One region of the Nocardioides aestuarii genome, then DNA from elsewhere that is predicted to be linked to it. Evidence: predicted binding sites of a transcription regulator. Region 1 holds the regulator's gene; the other holds the start of a gene.
What was found. Region 1 encodes LexA, which represses DNA repair genes until DNA is damaged. Its sites were predicted from a motif close to TCGAACANNTGTTCGA; they were not measured.
Positions count from the first base shown of each region.

Region 2: the regulator LexA is predicted to act here: its motif matches at 4,970-4,985, upstream of recA (recombinase RecA).

Region 1 covers NZ_BAAAJT010000002.1:2,627,056-2,635,686, reverse strand. The annotation lists gene ABD091_RS13360 (LysM peptidoglycan-binding domain-containing protein) at 1-267, opposite strand, end outside; gene ABD091_RS13355 (GNAT family N-acetyltransferase) at 408-710, opposite strand; gene ABD091_RS13350 (SDR family NAD(P)-dependent oxidoreductase) at 685-1,515, opposite strand; gene ABD091_RS13345 (GNAT family N-acetyltransferase) at 1,550-2,341, shown strand; gene lexA (transcriptional repressor LexA) at 2,401-3,132, shown strand; gene ABD091_RS13335 (alkaline phosphatase D family protein) at 3,195-4,862, shown strand; gene ABD091_RS13330 (alkaline phosphatase family protein) at 4,859-6,112, shown strand; gene ABD091_RS13325 (MXAN_6640 family putative metalloprotease) at 6,137-7,606, shown strand; gene ABD091_RS13320 (MXAN_6640 family putative metalloprotease) at 7,687-8,631, shown strand, end outside.
Region 2 covers NZ_BAAAJT010000003.1:219,316-227,946, reverse strand. The annotation lists gene ABD091_RS18645 (DUF3037 domain-containing protein) at 1-323, opposite strand, end outside; gene ABD091_RS18640 (HipA family kinase) at 299-1,063, opposite strand; gene ABD091_RS18635 (polyphosphate kinase 2 family protein) at 1,060-1,905, opposite strand; gene ABD091_RS18630 (GNAT family N-acetyltransferase) at 1,929-2,600, opposite strand; gene ABD091_RS18625 (hypothetical protein) at 2,642-3,064, opposite strand; gene ABD091_RS18620 (regulatory protein RecX) at 3,115-3,777, opposite strand; gene recA (recombinase RecA) at 3,812-4,864, opposite strand; gene ABD091_RS18610 (sensor histidine kinase) at 5,015-6,163, opposite strand; gene ABD091_RS18605 (response regulator transcription factor) at 6,160-6,852, opposite strand; gene ABD091_RS18600 (hypothetical protein) at 6,827-7,249, opposite strand; gene ABD091_RS18595 (molybdopterin-dependent oxidoreductase) at 7,246-8,385, opposite strand; gene ABD091_RS18590 (methyltransferase domain-containing protein) at 8,382-8,631, opposite strand, start outside.

The DNA of each region.
Region 1 (8,631 bases):
GAGCTGCTGGATCCGCTCGACCGTGGCGTTGACGTCGCCGGTCGAGACGCGGGCGGCGAGGTCGTAGAGGGTGTCGCCGGGCTCGACCTGGACGGTGAGCGTCGCGTCGCGACCGGGCTCCTCGCTCGCCACCGAGCCGGAGCCCCAGAGCACGCCGAGCGCCAGCACCAGCAGCAGGCCCGTCATGAAGACGACCAGCCGGCCGCGCCGGGTCAGTCGCAGGGACGGGGTGTAGGAAACGCTGGGGGTGATGGCCATGGTGCTCATCGGGACCTCCTGGGGAAGTGGCGGTCAGCCTGTCGGTCGGTGTTCGAATCAGACCCTGACGGAAGCCACTGACAACCTCGGGTTTCGATCAGAGGTTCGATCGAACACATGTACGAAGTTAGAGCAGGTGTTCGAACAAATCAAGCATGTGTTCGAACGGAGTGTCGGACGTGCGGGTCGGGGTCCTCGACACCGCCGAGACGCCCGTAGAACGGGCCGTTGAAGGCCACGTCGCGGAAGATCGTGCCGCAGATGGCGGAGTAGCCGGCCTCGCGGCAGCCCGAGACGACGTGCTCCAGCAGCCAGCGGCCGACCCCCTGCCCGGCGACGGCGGGATCAGTGGAGACCTGGTCGAGCGCGACGAGGTCCGGGGTCAGCTCGGTCAGCCGTGCAAGGCCGACGACACGTCCGTCGAGATCAGCGGCGCCCTTGGCGGCCGGCATCCTTGGCGATCGCCTTCTTACCCTTCGCCTCGACCAGCTTCATCGCGTGGCGGGAGACCGAGGGGGCGAGGGCGGAGAGGCGCACCACTCCCCCGCGCGATCGCGGGACGCTGAGGACGACGCGGTTCGTGCCGAGCAGGCCGACCGCCTCCTGCGCGACCTCCGCCGGCTCGAGCACGCGGGAGCCGGAGTGGGCGAGGCGGGAGCCGAGGGAGTCGTGGGTGTGGCCCTCGTGGAGCATCGCCGTCTGCACCACGTCCGGGCAGACCGCGTGGACGCGCACCGACGGCGGGGTCTCGAGCTCGACCGAGCCGGTCAGCGACACCACACCGGCCTTCGTGGCGGCGTAGGCCCCGTAGCCAGGGATCGGGCCGAGGCCGGCGAGCGAGGCGGTGTTGACGATGTCGCCGCCCCGGGGGCCGAACGCGTCGAGCGCGGCCCGCATCCCCCACATCACGCCGAGCAGGTTGACCTCGACGAGCCGGCGGACCTGGTCGTCCGGCATCTCCGCGAGCCGGCCGTCGTCGCCGACGCCGGCGTTGTTGAACCAGGCGGTCAGCGGTGCGTGGTGGAGGGCGGCCTCGGCGGCGGCACGGTGGTCGGCGGGGTTGCGGACGTCGTGGGTCAGCCCCTCGTCGGCGCCGATCTCGGCGGCCGTGTCGGCCGCGGCCGCGCCGTCGATGTCGGTCAGCACGACGTGGTGGCCACGGGCCACCAGCAGCTCCGCGATCGCCCGGCCGATGCCGCGCGCCCCCCCGGTCACGACGACGCTCGACCCAGCACCGGAACCGCTCAAGGAGGCCATGGCGCCGGAGTCAACCACGCACTAGCGTCCAAGGGTGAGCGACCCCCGCGTGGCGCCGGTCGAGGAGAACCTCCTCTCGTTCTTCCGCGCGGCCCAGCAGTGCCCACCGATGACACCGCTCCCGGACACCGACGTCCTCGCCGCAGTCTCCGACATCCCCTTCCCGCTCTTCAACGCCGTCCTCGGCGCCTCGTTCTCCCCCGGGACGGCCGGAGACCGCACGGCCGGCCTCGTGGCGGCGTACGTCGAGCGAGGACTGCCGTGGCTGTGGTGGACCACGCCGTCCCACACCTCGCCCGAGCTCGAGGCGGCGCTCGCCGCCGCCGGGATGGGCCGCGGCGACACCCCCGGGATGCACCGGCGGCTCGACGGTCCGGTCGAGGCTGCCGTCCCCGCGGCCCTCGACCTCACCCTGGTCGACGTCGCCGTCGAGCCCGATCCCTGGATCGGCACCATGCTCAGGGGCTTCGACATGCCGCCCGACCTCGCCGGACCGATGACCCAGGTCCTCGGCGGGGTGCCCGCCGGCCAGCTGGTCAACATCCTGGCGCGGATGGGCGGCGAGCCGGTGGCGGTCGGCAGCGGCTGGATCGACGACGGCACCATCGGGCTCTACAACATCGCCACGGTCGAGTCGGCACGCGGCCGCGGGATCGGGTACGCCGTGACGGGGGCGCTCCTGCAGGCCGGGCACGAACGGGGAGCGCGGCAGGCGATCCTCCACGCGACCGACCTGGGACGGCCGGTCTACGAACGGCTCGGGTTCGAGGCGGTCTGCCTCGTGCCGCAGTGGGTCTGGCTCCCCTCGGACCCCGGCCAGGGGTAGCGACACGCCGTTCGAACAGGTGTTTGATCCGGGGGGCGTGGTGGTGGCACCCTGAGCGCATGCCGCAGAAGAAGAGCTCCGGTCGTGAGGGTGTCACCGAGCTGCCCGACGGCCCGCCCGACACCACCGGGCTGACCGCGCGCCAGCAGAAGGTGCTCGCGACGATCAAGGACGCGATGGAGAAGCGCGGCTACCCGCCCAGCATGCGGGAGATCGGCGAGGCCGTGGGGCTGACCAGCTCCAGCAGCGTCGCCCACCAGCTCAAGACTCTGGAGGAGAAGGGCTTCCTCAAGCGCGACCCGAAGCGGCCGCGGGCGCTCGAGGTCTTCCTGCCCGAGGTCATGGCGGCGCGCCGCTCGATCGGTGGCGCCGAGGAGCACGACCTCGACGAGACCGGCGTCGGTGACGCGCGGCCCGCGGCGTCGTACGTCCCGGTGGTCGGCCGGATCGCGGCCGGCGGCCCGATCCTGGCCGAGGAGCGGGTCGAGGACGTCTTCCCGCTGCCGCGCCAGCTCGTCGGCGACGGCCAGCTCTTCCTGCTCGAGGTCCGCGGCGACTCGATGGTCGACGCGGCGATCTGCGACGGCGACTACGTCGTGATCCGCCAGCAGCCGACGGCCGAGAACGGCGAGATCGTCGCGGCGATGATCGACGGCGAGGCGACGGTCAAGACGTTCCAGAAGAAGACCGGCCAGGTCTGGCTGCTCCCCCACAACGCGGCCTACGAGCCGATCGACGGCACCCACGCCACGATCCTCGGCAAGGTCACGGCGGTCCTGCGGAGGATGTGACCGTCGCGTTCCGTTCACGCGGCGTTCGCTAACCCGGGGCCGGGTGGGTCGTTGACCTGTCCGTGAGCCACCTCGTCCCCCGCCGTACCGTCCTGGCGACCGGAGCGGTCAGCGCTGTCGCGCTGCCGGTCCTCGGCCAGGGCTCCGCGCGCGCCGCCGACGACGGCGTCTTCGCCCACGGCGTCGCCTCGGGCGACCCCCTGCCCCACCGGGTCCTGCTGTGGACCCGGGTCACCCCCACGCCCGCCTCGACACCCGGCTCGGGGCAGGGTCCGACGGTGCGGGTCCACTGGGAGGTCGCACGGGACGCCGGCTTCACCCGCGTCGTACGCCGCGGGCACGTCTCGACCGGCGCCAGTCGCGACCACACGGTCAAGGTCGACGTCGACGGCCTCGACCCGGCGACCTGGTACCACTACCGCTTCACCTACGGCGGCACGACCAGCCGCACCGGCCGCACCCGGACGGCGCCCGCCCGGCGCGCCACCCCCGACAACCTCCGCTTCGGGGTCGTCTCCTGCGCCAACCTGCAGGCGGGCTGGTTCTCGGCCTACCGCCACCTCGCGGCCCGCGACGACCTCCACGCGGTCCTCCACCTCGGCGACTACCTCTACGAGTACGGGCCGGGCGAGTACGGCTACGGCCCGTCCAACGAGGACATCCGGCCCCACGAGCCGGCGAAGGAGATGGTCGCCCTCGGCGACTACCGCCAGCGCCACGCGCAGTACAAGGCCGATCCCGACCTGCAGGAGCTGCACGCGCGCTATCCCTTCATCGCGACGTGGGACGACCACGAGGTCACCAACGACCAGTGGAAGGCCGGAGCGGAGAACCACCAGCCCGACACCGAGGGCGACTACCGGCGGCGCCGCGCCCGCGCCCACCGTGCGTACGACGAGTGGATGCCCGTGCGGATGAGCGGCACCGCCGACCTGCGTGACGGCACCCGCCTCTTCCGGCGGCTGCGCTTCGGCGCGCTCGCCGAGATCTCGATGCTCGACCTGCGGACCTACCGCGACGAGCAGGCCGACCAGACCGGGGTCAGCGACCCCGAGCGCTCCATCACCGGCGCGAAGCAGCTCGACTGGCTGCGCGACTCGTTGATGCGGCGCGGGCCGCAGTGGAACCTGGTCGGCAACCCGGTCATGATCGCGCCGGTGGACTTCGGGACGCTCCCCGACGAGCTCACCGGGGCGGTCAACGACGTGACCGGGCTCCTTCCCGAGGACGGGGTCGCCTACAACGCCGACCAGTGGGACGGCTACACCGCCGACCGCAACCGGGTCCTGCGCCATCTCCTCAACCACTCCGTGGAGGACGTCGTGTTCGTGACCGGCGACATCCACTCCGGGTGGGCCTGCGAGCTGCCGAAGGACGCCTCGGACTACCTCTACGAGAACCCCGCCCGCGTGACCGCCGGCGTCGAGTTCGTGTGCAGCTCGGTCACCTCCAACAACCTCAAGGACATCACCGGCGACCCGACCGGCGTCACCAGCACCGCGGTCGAGGAGGGGATCAAGGCCAACAACCGACACATCCGCTACCTCAACTTCGACGACCACGGCTACTCCGTCCTCGACCTCACCCCCGAGCGCGCGCAGATGGACTGGTTCGTGATCAGCGACCGGGCCGACCGGGACGCCACCGTCCGGTGGGACGCCTCGTGGGTGACCAGGTCAGGGACGAGCCGGGTCGAGCCGGCCGACGCCCCGGTGGGAGGTGCGCGATGAACGCCGCGCTGAACGTCGGTCGCCGTACCTTCCTCGCCGGCGGTGCCGGTGCCGTCTTCTCGACCGTCCTGCTCCCCGGCGGGGTCGCCGCCGCGGCGCAGGGCCGCAAGCGCGCGTACGTCGTCGTGGTCGACGGCTGCAAGCCCGACGAGATCACGCCGACCCTCACCCCCACCCTGGCCGCGCTGCGGGCCGGCGGGCTCGACCACCCGCAGGCCCACTCGATGCCGGTGATGGAGACGATCCCCAACCACGTGATGATGATGACCGGCGTGCGGCCCGACCGCAGCGGTGTGCCGGCCAACGTGATCTTCGACCGCGCGCTCGGCGAGACCCGCACGCTCGACCAGCCCTCCGACCTCCACGCGCAGACCGTCATCCAGCGGCTCGACAGGGCTGGCTTCACGACCGGGACGGTGCTGAGCAAGGAATACCTCTACGGCATCTTCGGCGAGCGGGCGACCTACCGCTGGGAGCCGGCGCCGGTCATCCCCGTCAGCGGCCACGCCCCCGACGTCGCGACCATGGACGCGACGCTCTCGATGGTCGAGGAGCACGACCCCAACCTGGTCTTCGTCAACCTCGGCGACGTCGACCGGGTCGGCCACAGCGACTTCACCGGGGCGCTCGACGCCCGGATCGCCCGCCACGCGGCGCTCGCCGACACCGACGTCCAGGTCTCGCGGCTCGTCGACCGGCTGAAGTCGACCGGCGCGTGGGAGCACAGCCTGGTCGTCGTCCTCGCCGACCACTCGATGGACTGGTCGCCGCCGAACGGCACCGTCAGCGTCGGCGCGGCCCTCGAGGCCGACCCGATGCTGGCGGGGAGGGTCGCGATCGCCGAGAACGGCGGCGTCGAGCTGCTCTACTGGCTCGGGCCGGCGCGGCAGCGGGACGAGGCGGTGGCACGGATGCGGGACGCCGCGCGCTCGGTCGACGGCGTCCTCCACGCCCACCCGCGGACCAAGCGGTTCCTGCGGCTCGGACCGGAAGCCGGTGACGTGGTGCTCTACTGCGAGCAGGGCCGACGGTTCAGCGAGGACCCGGTCTCCAACCCGATCCCGGGCAACCACGGCCACCCCGCGACGATCCCGATCCCGTTCTTCCTGACCGGCGGTCACCCGCGGGTCCCGCGCCGCCACTCGTCGTCGCTGCAGGCCCGGACGGTCGACGTCGCACCGACGCTCTCGTCGTTCTTCGGGGTCGGCGGACCCCGGGGTGGGTACGACGGGACGAATCGGCTGCCGTAGGGGCTGCGCGTTAGCGTGCGCCCCATGCGTCTCGGACCCGTCAGCCTCCTGGTCGCCCTCGCGCTCGCCCTGCCCACCGCCGGACCGGCGAGCGCCGCTCCGGGCGGCGCGCCGCGCGACCCCGCGCTGGTGCAGGCCGAGGCCGCGCTGACGTCTCCGGCCGCGAGCGGGACCACGCCCGCGCCCGACGCCACCACCGCGCTGCTCGAGCTGGGGCGCGCCTACCCCCGCCTCAGCCCGGCCGAGCAGCGGGCGGCCGACCGCCTGCTCGCCCGGCCCACCGACAAGGCGAACGACCCAGAGGACGACGGCTACACCGTCGACGAGGAGACGCCGCTGTGCGGCGCCACCGTCTGCGTCCACTACGTCGCCACGACCAGCGACGCCGCGTCCCCGGCGTACGCCCAGCAGGCGCTCGACCTCGCCGAGCAGGTCAACGACACCTACACCGCAGCCGGCTACGACCGGCCGGCGGGAGACGGCGCCCTGGGCGGCGAGCAGGACAAGGTCGACCTCTACCTCGCCGACGTCGGCAGCAAGCGGCTCTACGGCTACTGCACCTCCGACCAGCCGGGCGGTTTCAGCGTCCGCACGCGGTGGGCCTACTGCGTCGTCGACAACGACATGGCCGCGCGGCAGTTCCCGCAGCACTCCCCGCTGGAGAACCTGCAGGTCACCCTCGCCCACGAGTACTTCCACGCCGTCCAGTTCGGCTACGACTACTGGGAGGACCTGTGGGTGATGGAGGCGACCGCGACCTGGGCCGAGGAGCAGGTCTTCGACGACGTCGACGACAACCGGCAATACCTCCGCTCCGGGCAGGTCGGTCGGCCCGAGCTCCCGCTCGACCACTTCGGGCAGAGTGCGCAATACGGCAACTGGGCCTTCTTCCAGTTCCTCTCCGAGCGGTGGTCGGGCACCACCGGCACGATGCCGACGATCGTCCTCGACCTGTGGGAGCGCCTCGGCGCCCGCCCCGGTGACCCGGACGCGTCCTCCGTCGCCGGCATCCGGCACGTGCTGGCCGACCGCGGCCGCGGCTTCCGTTCGGTCTACGGCCGGTTCGTCGGTGCACTGCGCTATCCCGAGCAGCGGTTCTCCGAGGGCGACGCGGCGGACTACCGGCCCGCACGGCCGGTCCGCTCCCGCACCCTCTCCCGCGAGCGGCGTACGACGCCCCGCTGGACGCGCCGCGTCGACCACCTCGCCAGCCAGACCGTCCGGATCCGTCCCGACCGGTCGCTGCGCAGCCACCACTTCACGCTGCGGCTGCGGCTCGAACAGCCGCGTGACGCGAAGCCGATGGCGCGGGTTCTGATCCATCGGCGCAACGGCGCCGTCAGCTCGACGATCGTCCGGCCGCGCGTGACGCGACCGAAGGCGCGGATCCCCTTCAACCGCTCCGTGAAGTACGTCGAGGTCGTGATGGCCAACACCAGCAGCGCGCTCGACAACCGGCCCTTTCTCGTCCGCGGCCGTCTCGTCCACGACTGACCGACCGAGAACCGGTGCGCCCCCGGAGCAGCCGGGTTAGATTTCCTCGTCTCTGTCGCCCGACTCGGGGGAACCCACCCATGCGCGCACGTCTCGCGGCCGCCCTGCTGGCCGCACTCCTCACCGTCCCGCTGCTGGGGGTGACCAGCGCCTCCGCGGCGCCGCGTGACCTCACCGGCCCCGAGCTGCCCGGACCCACGGCCGTCACCGCCGGCGACCGGGCCACAGCCGCCCTCGACCGGGCCCAGCGGCTCCTCACCGAGAAGTCATCCGCTGCCGCGCGTCGGCAGGCAGAGAAGGGTGCCGACGCCACGCTGGCGCTCCGCAACCTCGTCCGCGCCTACGACGACCTGTCGGCCAGCGACCGGGAGGCTGCCGACCGGCTGCTGGCCCGCCCCACCGACGGCGGGGCCGACCCCGACGGGAACGGCTACACCACGACCGAGGCGACGCCCCGCTGCGGCGACGTCGTCTGCATCCACTACGTCCCGACGACGTCCGACGCGCCGAACATGACGGACACCTCGCCCGCCAACGGGGTCCCCGACTCGGTCGAGCAGGCGCTCGCCCTCGCCGAGGGGGTCAACAGCACCTACACCGCGGCCGGCTACCGCCGACCCGACCCCGACGGCTCGCTGGGCGGTTCCTCCGGCAAGGTCGACATCTACCTCGCCAACCTCGGCGACCAGGGCCTCTACGGCTACTGCACCACCGACCAGGGTGGCGACACCTACAACCGATGGGCCTACTGCGTCATCGACGACGACTTCGCCGAGTTCCCCGCGAACACGCCGTTGGAGAACCTCCAGGTCACCCTCGCCCACGAGTACTTCCACGCCGTCCAGTTCGCCTACGACACCTTCGAGGACGGCTGGGTCATGGAGGCCACCGCGACCTGGGCCGAGGAGCAGCTGTTCGACTCCGTCGACGACAACCGCCAGTACATCCAGGCGGGACAGGTCGGGCGTCCCTACTACCCGCTCGACTACTACGGCGACTCCGCCCACTACGGCAACTGGGTCTTC
Region 2 (8,631 bases), on a different contig from region 1:
TGGATCACCGTGCTGCGCGGCGCACGCAGGAACCCGAACCGCTGCCCCAGCGGCGCCTCGGCCGCGTCGCCGGCCGCGGGATCGGCCGCGCAGACCGCGCCGACGAAGGCCAGGCCGGCGTGGACCTGAGCGAGGTCGACGCGCGGGTCGAGGGCACGCAGCCGCTCCTCGTCGACGTGGCAGGCGACGTCGAGGAAGCCCTGCTCCTCGCAGTAGACGACGACGCCCACGTTGAGGAACTCCTCGCGGTCGGGCCGCGGCACGCACCGCAGCACGACGTACTGGTAGGCCAGGCGGGTCACGACCCACCTCCGGGGAGCCACGCGGTCGAGCCGAGGCGCGCGGTGAGGAAGTCGACGTACGCCGCGCGCAGGGCGTCGGGCGACTCGACGCCGGGCACCGGCTCGAGCCACACGTCGGGCACGTCGGCGAGCACCTCGACCATGACGTCCGGGGTGAGCTGCTCCCGGGCACGCGCGTCGACCTCGGCCAGGTCGCCCGCGTGGCGGCGCAGGACGTGGTCGGAGGCGTCCCACGGCTGGGCGGCGAAGCGTGCGGGGTCACCGATGCCACCGGACCATCCGTGGTGGAAGTAGAGCGAGGCGCCGTGGTCGATCAGCCAGAGGTCGCCGTGCCAGACCAGCAGGTTCGGGTTGCGCCAGCTGCGGTCGACGTTGGCGGTGAACGCGTCGAGCCACAGCACGGAGGCAGCCTCGCCGGCCGGCGGGGGGTGGGTGCCGTCGTAGCCGAAGGCACCGGGCAGGAAGTCGATCCCGAGGTTCGGCCCCGTGCTGGCCTTCAGCAGGTCCTGGACCTCCTCGTCCGCCTCGTAGCGAGCGATCTCCGGGTCGAGGTCGAGCTGCACCAGCCGCGGCGTCCGCAGCCCGAGTCGTCGCGCCAGGCCCGCCACGACGACCTCCGCGACCAGGACGCGCACACCCTGACCGGCGCCGCGGAACTTGCAGACGTAGGTGCCGAGGTCCTCTCCCTCGACGACCCCCGGGAGCGACCCGCCCTCCCGCAACGGAAGGACGTAGCGGGTGACGGCGACGGTCTCGATCACGCCGGCGGCACCTCGTCGGCGAGCCGCTGCTTCTCGGCGTCGATGTCGAAGTCGGCCGTGGGCCACTGCGGGTTCATGCCGCGCAGGGCGTCTCGGAGGAGCCGGCCGACGGCGAGGTTGCGATACCACTTCCGGTCGGCGGGCACGACGTGCCAGGGCGCGATCTCGGTGTTGGTGCGTTCGAGCATCGTCTCGTACGCCGCGCGGTAGTCGCCCCAGTGTCCGCGCTCGTCGATGTCGCCCGGGTTGAACTTCCAGTACTTGGTCGGGTCGTCGAGCCGCGCCAGCAAGCGCTCCTTCTGCGTGTCGGGACTGATGTGGAGCATGCACTTGAGCACGACCGTGCCGTCGGCGGCCAGCTCCTTCTCGAACTCGTTGATCTGCTCGTAGCGGCTCTCGACCGTGCGCGGGTCGACCCAGTCGTGCACCCTCACGATGAGGACGTCCTCGTAGTGGGAGCGGTCGAACACCCCGACGTAGCCGGCCTCGGGGAGCTTGCGCTTGACCCGCCAGAGGAAGTGGTGCTGCTTCTCCTCCTCGGTGGGCGCCTTGAAGCTGTGGATGCGGACGCCCTGGGGGTCGATCAGGCCCACGGTGTGGCGCAGCACCCCACCCTTGCCGGAGGTGTCCATCCCCTGGAGGACCAGGAGCAGCCGACGGTGGGACCCGGACCGGCCCTCGGCGAACAGCCGTTCCTGGAGGTCGGAGAGCTCGTCGCCGAGCTCGGCCAGCGCCTCCTTGCCGTCCGCCTTGTCGCCGTCGAAGTCCGGGGTCGCGTCGGTGGGGATCGTCGTCAGGTCGACAGGGCCGGGCGGCAGTCGGAGCAGGCTCATGGAGCCCATCATGTCGGACCCGCGGCCGCTGCTCAGCCGACGACGCGCGCGAGGTCGAGCGAGCAGCCGACGAGGGTGGCGGCCGTGCCGTCGTGCTGCGGCTCGTCGAACCAGGTCCCGCGCTCGAACCCGACCTTGTCGAGCACCCGCAGGCTCGCCTCGTTGCGGTGGTCGGGCGCGGCGAAGCAGGTCACCGCGTCGCGGTAGCGCCGGCGAGCGCTGCGCAGCCAGACCCAGAGCATCGTGGTGCCCACGCCCTGGCCGACCAGGTGGGCCTCCCCCACGACGTAGTCGACTCCGACCGAGCCGTCGCCCAGGAGGTGGTCCTGCACGAAGCCGGCACTCCGGCCGTTGACCTCGACGACCCACATCCGGGTCGGCTCGACCCCGTCGATCCGGGGGCCGTAGTGCGCAGCGACCGACTCCTCGGTCGGCTCCTCCGCCGTCACCCACCAGCGCCGGACGTGGTCGGCCCGCCGCCAGCGCAGCACGTCGGGCAGGTCGCCGCGCACCATCGCGCGCAGCGCCACCCGCCGGTCGTGGTCGACCACGAACCGCATCGGCTCGCACGACAGGTCCAGCGGTGTCGGCTCGACGTGGAGGCTCGCCGTCGTCCGGAGCGCCGCGTCCCGCCACGACTCCCCCGGCCGGACCACACCGCTGAGCTCGTGGCCACGGTCGGAGACCGTGAGGTGGACCGCCATGGCCTGCACCCTAGCGGCGCGGACGGCGGGCGACCGGCGCGTCAGCGCTGGCTGATGACGCCCTTGAGGGTGGTCCACCTGCCGAGCGCGGCGAAGACGAAGAAGAGCGCCATGTCCTTGCCGTAGGCGCCCAGCACCTCGCTGTCGGTCAGCGAGGAGGTGACGAACTCGCCCTTGGTCATCCCCGGCGAGACCGTGTCGCCGACGATCTCGTCGTAGGCCGCCGCGGCGTCCCAGCCGACCAGCAGGAAGAAGGTCGCGACGACTCCGAGCACGATCATCGCCACGAGCGGAACCAGACCGCGCCGCGGCGGGGCGCCGGCGAGCATGCCGTAGAGGTAGACCGCTCCCGCGGCGAGCACGAAGCTCGTGATCGAGGCGATGAACCCCAGCTCCCAGACCACCAGGCTGAGCACGGCACCGGCGACGACACCACCCAGGGCACCCAGCAGGCCGCGGCCCACCTTCTCCCGGACCGGGCGGATCCGTCGCCGCCCGAGATGGCCCGTGGAGCCTAGAGATCCCCGAACGGCGCGTCAGGGGAATCGTCGGACTCGCCGAGCTCCTCGCGCACGACCTGCCAGGCCAGCCCGGCGGGATAGCCCTTGCGGGCGAGCAGCCCGACCAGGCGCCGGGTCCGGGTCTGCTCGTCGAAGCGCTCGAGGCTGCGCCGCTTCTTGCGCACCAGGCGGCGAGCGGTCTCGAGCTGCTCCTCGCTGCCGAGCTCGTCGAGGGCCTCGCGGGCGACCTCGTCGTCGACGCCCTTGCGGCGCAGCTCCTGGGCGATCGCCCGCGGCGCGAGGCCCCGGCTGGTGTGGCGCCCCTCCACCCAGCTGCGGGCGAAGGCCGCGTCGTCGACCAGGCCGACCTCCTCGAACCGGTCGAGGAGGCGGGAGGCGATCTCGCCCGGCACGTTCTTGCTGGCCAGCTTGTCGGCCAGCTCCTTGCGGGAGCGGGCACGACCGGTCAGCTGGTCGAGCAGGATCGTCCGGGCGACCGACTCGGGGTCGGCGTCGGGGCCGGCGACCTCCGGATCGACCGGTGGGTCGTCCGGAGGAGCCGCCGCACCCCAGGCCTCGACACCGAGCCCGACGTCACCGCGCCAGGACTCAGTCTCGACACGCGGTCTCGCCCTCGCAGGCTCGGGCGAGCGCTTGCTCGACCTGCCCGCCCCCACGCCCGCCCGACCTCCGGCCGGGCGAGCTGGGCGGTCAGAAGTCATTGATGCCGATCGGCTCGTCGGACAGGTCGTCGGCCGGCTTGTCGACGGCCGGGGTGACGCCCAGCTTCTCGAGGATCAGCTTCTCGATCTCGTTGGCGAGGTCGGGGTTGTCGCGCAGGAAGTTGCGCGAGTTCTCCTTGCCCTGACCGAGCTGGTCGCCCTCGTAGGTGTACCAGGCGCCCGCCTTGCGGATCAGGCCCGCCTCGACGCCGACGTCGATCAGGCCGCCCTCGCGGCTGATCCCCTTGCCGTACATGATGTCGAACTCGGCCTGCTTGAACGGCGGGGCGACCTTGTTCTTCACGACCTTGACCCGGGTGCGGTTGCCGACCATGTCGGTGCCGTCCTTGAGGGTCTCGATCCGTCGCACGTCGAGGCGCACCGAGGAGTAGAACTTCAGCGCCCGGCCACCGGTGGTGGTCTCGGGCGAGCCGAACATGACGCCGATCTTCTCGCGCAGCTGGTTGATGAAGATGGCGGTCGTGTTGGAGCCGTTGAGCGCACCGGTCATCTTGCGCAGCGCCTGGCTCATCAGGCGGGCCTGGAGGCCGACGTGGCTGTCGCCCATCTCGCCCTCGATCTCGGCCCGCGGCACCAGGGCGGCGACCGAGTCGATGACGATGAGCGAGAGCGCGCCGGAGCGCACCAGCATGTCGGCGATCTCGAGCGCCTGCTCACCGCTGTCGGGCTGGCTGACCAGCAGCGCGTCGGTGTCGACGCCCAGCGCCTTGGCGTAGTCGGGGTCGAGCGCGTGCTCGGCGTCGATGAACGCGACGATGCCCCCGGCGCGCTGGGCGCTGGCGACCGCGTGGAGCGCGACCGTCGTCTTGCCGCTGGACTCGGGACCGTAGATCTCCACGACCCGGCCCCGGGGCAGCCCGCCGAGGCCGAGCGCCACGTCGAGCGCGATCGAGCCGGTCGGGATCACCTCCAGCGGAGCCCGCGTCTCGTCGCCCAGTCGCATGACCGAGCCCTTGCCGAACTGCTTCTCGATGTTGGCGAGGGCGACGTCCAGCGCCTTCTCGCGGTCTCCACCAGCCATGTGTGGGGCCTTCCTGTGTCGTGTCGGGTCGGTGCGCCTTCGACGCTAGACGGATCCGCCGACAAGCCGGGGGCGTCCGCGTCGCACCTGTGGAGAACACGCTAGCCGAACAACTGTTCGATCGCGTCGAGCGCCGCCCCGCGTGTCGCGTCAGGTCTCGAGACCGAGCGGCAGCCGCACCAGGAACCGGCACCCCACCGGCGCCCCCGTCGGCACGTTCTCGACGTCCACGACCCCCTGGTGGGCCTCCACGATGCCGCGCACGATGGCCAGCCCGAGACCGGCGCCGCGGAGCTCCCCGGCGGCACCGGGGTCCGGCGTACGCGCCCGCTCCCCCTGCCAGGCGACGTCGAAGACCCGCTCCATGTCGGCCGGGTCGAGGCCGCCGCACCCGTCGGTGACGCTGAGCTCGACCCAGTCGGCGAGGCTGCGCCCGTGGACCTCGACGACGCCGTCGGCGGGGGTGTGGCGGATGGCGTTCATCAGCAGGTTGGCGACCACCCGGGAGAGCCCGGCTGGGTCACCGGCGACCGCCAGCCCCTCCTCGACCGAGCCGCCGAGCCGCACGCTCCGGGACCGGGCCACGGGGTCGGCTCCCGCGATCGCCTCGCTCACCAGGTCGCCGACGACGACCGTCTCGGGCTCGACGCGGAGGACGCCGGCGTGGATCCGGCTCAGCTCGAAGAGGTCGTCGACCATCCGCACCATCCGGTCGACCTCGCGCCTGATCTGGGTGCGGTAGCGCTCCGGGTCGGGCGCCATCCCGTCCTCGAGGGCCTCGGTCATCGCGCGCATCCCGGCGAGCGGGGTGCGCAGGTCGTGCGAGACCCAGGAGATCAGCTCGCGACGGGAGTCCTCCAGCCGCGCCTCGCGGGCGCGCGACTCCTCGAGCCGGCGGCTCGTCGACGCCAGCTCCTCCGAGAGGGCCCGGACCTCCGCCGGGCCGCGCACCCTCGCCGCCACCGGTTCACGGCCGCCGAGGGCACGCGCGTCCTCGTGCAGCGCCGACCACCAGTGCGACACCGCGGCACCGAGCGCCAGGGCCACCCCGACGGACACGACACCGGACACGACCGCGACCAGCGTCACGACGTGCCAGTCGTGGGTCGAGATGAACATCAGCTGCGCCGCGGCCACGACGCCGAGCAGCACCGAGGCGGCCGCCACGACGGCGACCAGCGTCAGCTGCCACCGCACCGACCGGCGCCGCAGCAACCAGGCGAGCCCGAGGCCCACCAGCCCCACGGCCACGGCAGCCGCCGCGGCGACCGCGACGACGGCCCACTGGTCGGCGCTCACGCGACCACCTCCCCTTCCCAGCGGTAGCCCACGCCCCAGACCGTCACCAGCCGCCGCGGCCGGTTGGGGTCGGCCTCCACCTTCTCGCGCAACCGGCGGACGTGGACGGTGACGGTCGACTGGTCACCGAAGGACCACCCCCAGACCTGCTGGAGCAGGTCCTCGCGGGAGAACGCCTGGCCGGGGTGCGCGAGCAGGAACCGGAGCAGATCGAACTCGCGGCCGGTGAGGGCCAGCACCTCGCCGTCGCGCAGTGCCTCGTGCCGCACCGGGTCGACGACCAGGTCGCCGTCGGTGAGCGGCGCCGTCGCGACCGGCTCGGGCTCCGCCGTACGCCGCAGCACGCCGTCGACGCGCAGCGCCAGCTCGCGGGGGCTGAAGGGCTTGGTGACGTAGTCGTCGGCGCCCAGCTCGAGCCCGACCACGCGGTCGGTCTCGGAACCGAGGGCGGTCAGCATGATGACCGGCACCCGACCGCCGTCGGCGCGCAGCCGGCGGCAGACCTCGAGGCCGTCGATGCCGGGCAGCATCAGGTCGAGGACGACGAGGTCGGGTGGGAGCCGGTCGGCCTCGGCCAGCGCCGTCTCACCGTCGGGCGTCTCGACCACCTCGTGACCGCCCGCGCGGAGATAGCTCACGACCACCTCACGGACGGTCGGGTCGTCATCGACCACCAGGACCCGCGCCACGGCGCCTCCTCTCGAGCACCAGCGTGCCGCACGCGACCACCACCACGACGATCGACGCGACCAGCAGCCAGCCCGTCGTGTAGTCGCGGTCGAGCAGGGTCGGGTTCGCCGGCTCGCGGCCGAACAGGACCGGCAGCGAGAGCAGGGTGAGGCTGCCGAGCACGACCGCCACCACGGCGAGGGATGCGCGGACCGTCCCCGGCAGCGCCCGGGCGGCCACCACGCCGGCCACCACGACCACCGGTGCGAGCACCGCGTCGTGGAGCACGACGCCCCCGCCCAGCCAGAGCACCGCGGAGACGAGCTGGTCGGTGTCGGTCCGCGACAGCAGCAGCCACGCGCCGTACAGGCCGACGACGACGCCGACGGCACCAACCACTCCTCGCGTCGCCCTCATGCGGAGATCCTCCCCAGCCACTTGGTCTGCTTCACGCCGGGCCGGTTCGGCGCGATCAGCCGTGCCGGGAAGCCGTGGTCGATGGAGAGCGGCTCGCCGCCCAGCACGAGCGCGACGAGCGTGCGGTCGTCGTCGGCATAGCTCGCCGGCAGCGTCGAGCGCCGGAAGGCGCCCCGCTCCTCCAGCGACTCCACCGACACCGTCGTCCCGCGCGGCACCCCGGCCGCGTCGAGGACGTCGCGCAGCCGGACGCCGCCCCAGCTCGCGCTCTCGCTCCAGCCCTCGACACAGGCGATCGGCAGCGTCTCCGTCCGCTGCGGCATGGAGAGCAGGTCCTCCAGCGTGAACGCGCTCGTGCGGCCGCCGTGGCTGACCTCCAGGGCGTACGCCGCGCTCGTGGCCGCGGCCGCGACGCCGGCCGCCCGTGCGGTCCTGGTCACCGGCAGCCCCTGCGGGCCGTCGCCCGAGCGGACCGACAGCACCGAGACCGACCGCAGCCAGCCGACGCTGTTGCCGGCCGTCGCGAGCAGCGCCACGCCGGCGGCACCCCACGTCGCCCGGACCAGCCCGCGGCGGGTCAGGCCGCCCCCTGCCGGAGGACCGTCGTCGTCGACGTCGCGCGGCAGCGCCTCCCGGACGACGGGGAGCTTCACGGCGACGTGGACCGCGAGCGAGCCGATCGCGATCCACGCCACGGCGTAGTGGGTGGTCCGGAAGGAGAAGTCCCACGGGTACCAGGCGGTGATGTTGACCAGCCCGGTCGCGAGCAGGAACACCGAGGAGGCGACGAGGGCAGCGATGGACGCCCGCTCGGCGAGGTGGACGAGCAGCTCCCGGGACGGACGCGGCGGCCGGAGGAAGAGTCGCGGGAAGACAGTCCAGAGCTTGACCAGCAGCAGCGGCACGGCGGCCGTCCCGCTGAGGACGTGGACGCCCTGGGTCACCCGGTAGCCCCAGGCGGGAGCCGTCGGCACCGGCACGACCGGGTCGGGCAGCTGGGCGTAGTGGCTGAACAGCCCGGTCACGAAGCAGACCCCGAAGCTGATGCCGAGGGCGATGCCGATCCGGCTCGTCACGGCGGGGCTGCGGAGCCGACTGCTGAAGTCGCGGGTCTCGGGGACCCTGAGCGTGGTCACGCCGCCTCCTCGAGGACGGCGTAGAAGCGCTCGCCGGTCGTGTGCGTGGCGCTCACCTGCAGCCCGACCTCGGCGGCGAGGCAGGGGGCGGCGTCCATGCCGACGACCGCCCACTCGAAGGGCCGGCTCCGGACACCGTCGCAGGAGATCACCGCGCGGGTCCGGCTCAGCCCGGTGCCCGGCGCGCCGAGCTCGACCACCACGCGACCACGCGGGTCCAGCAGCTGGCGGACCCGGGACAGCAGG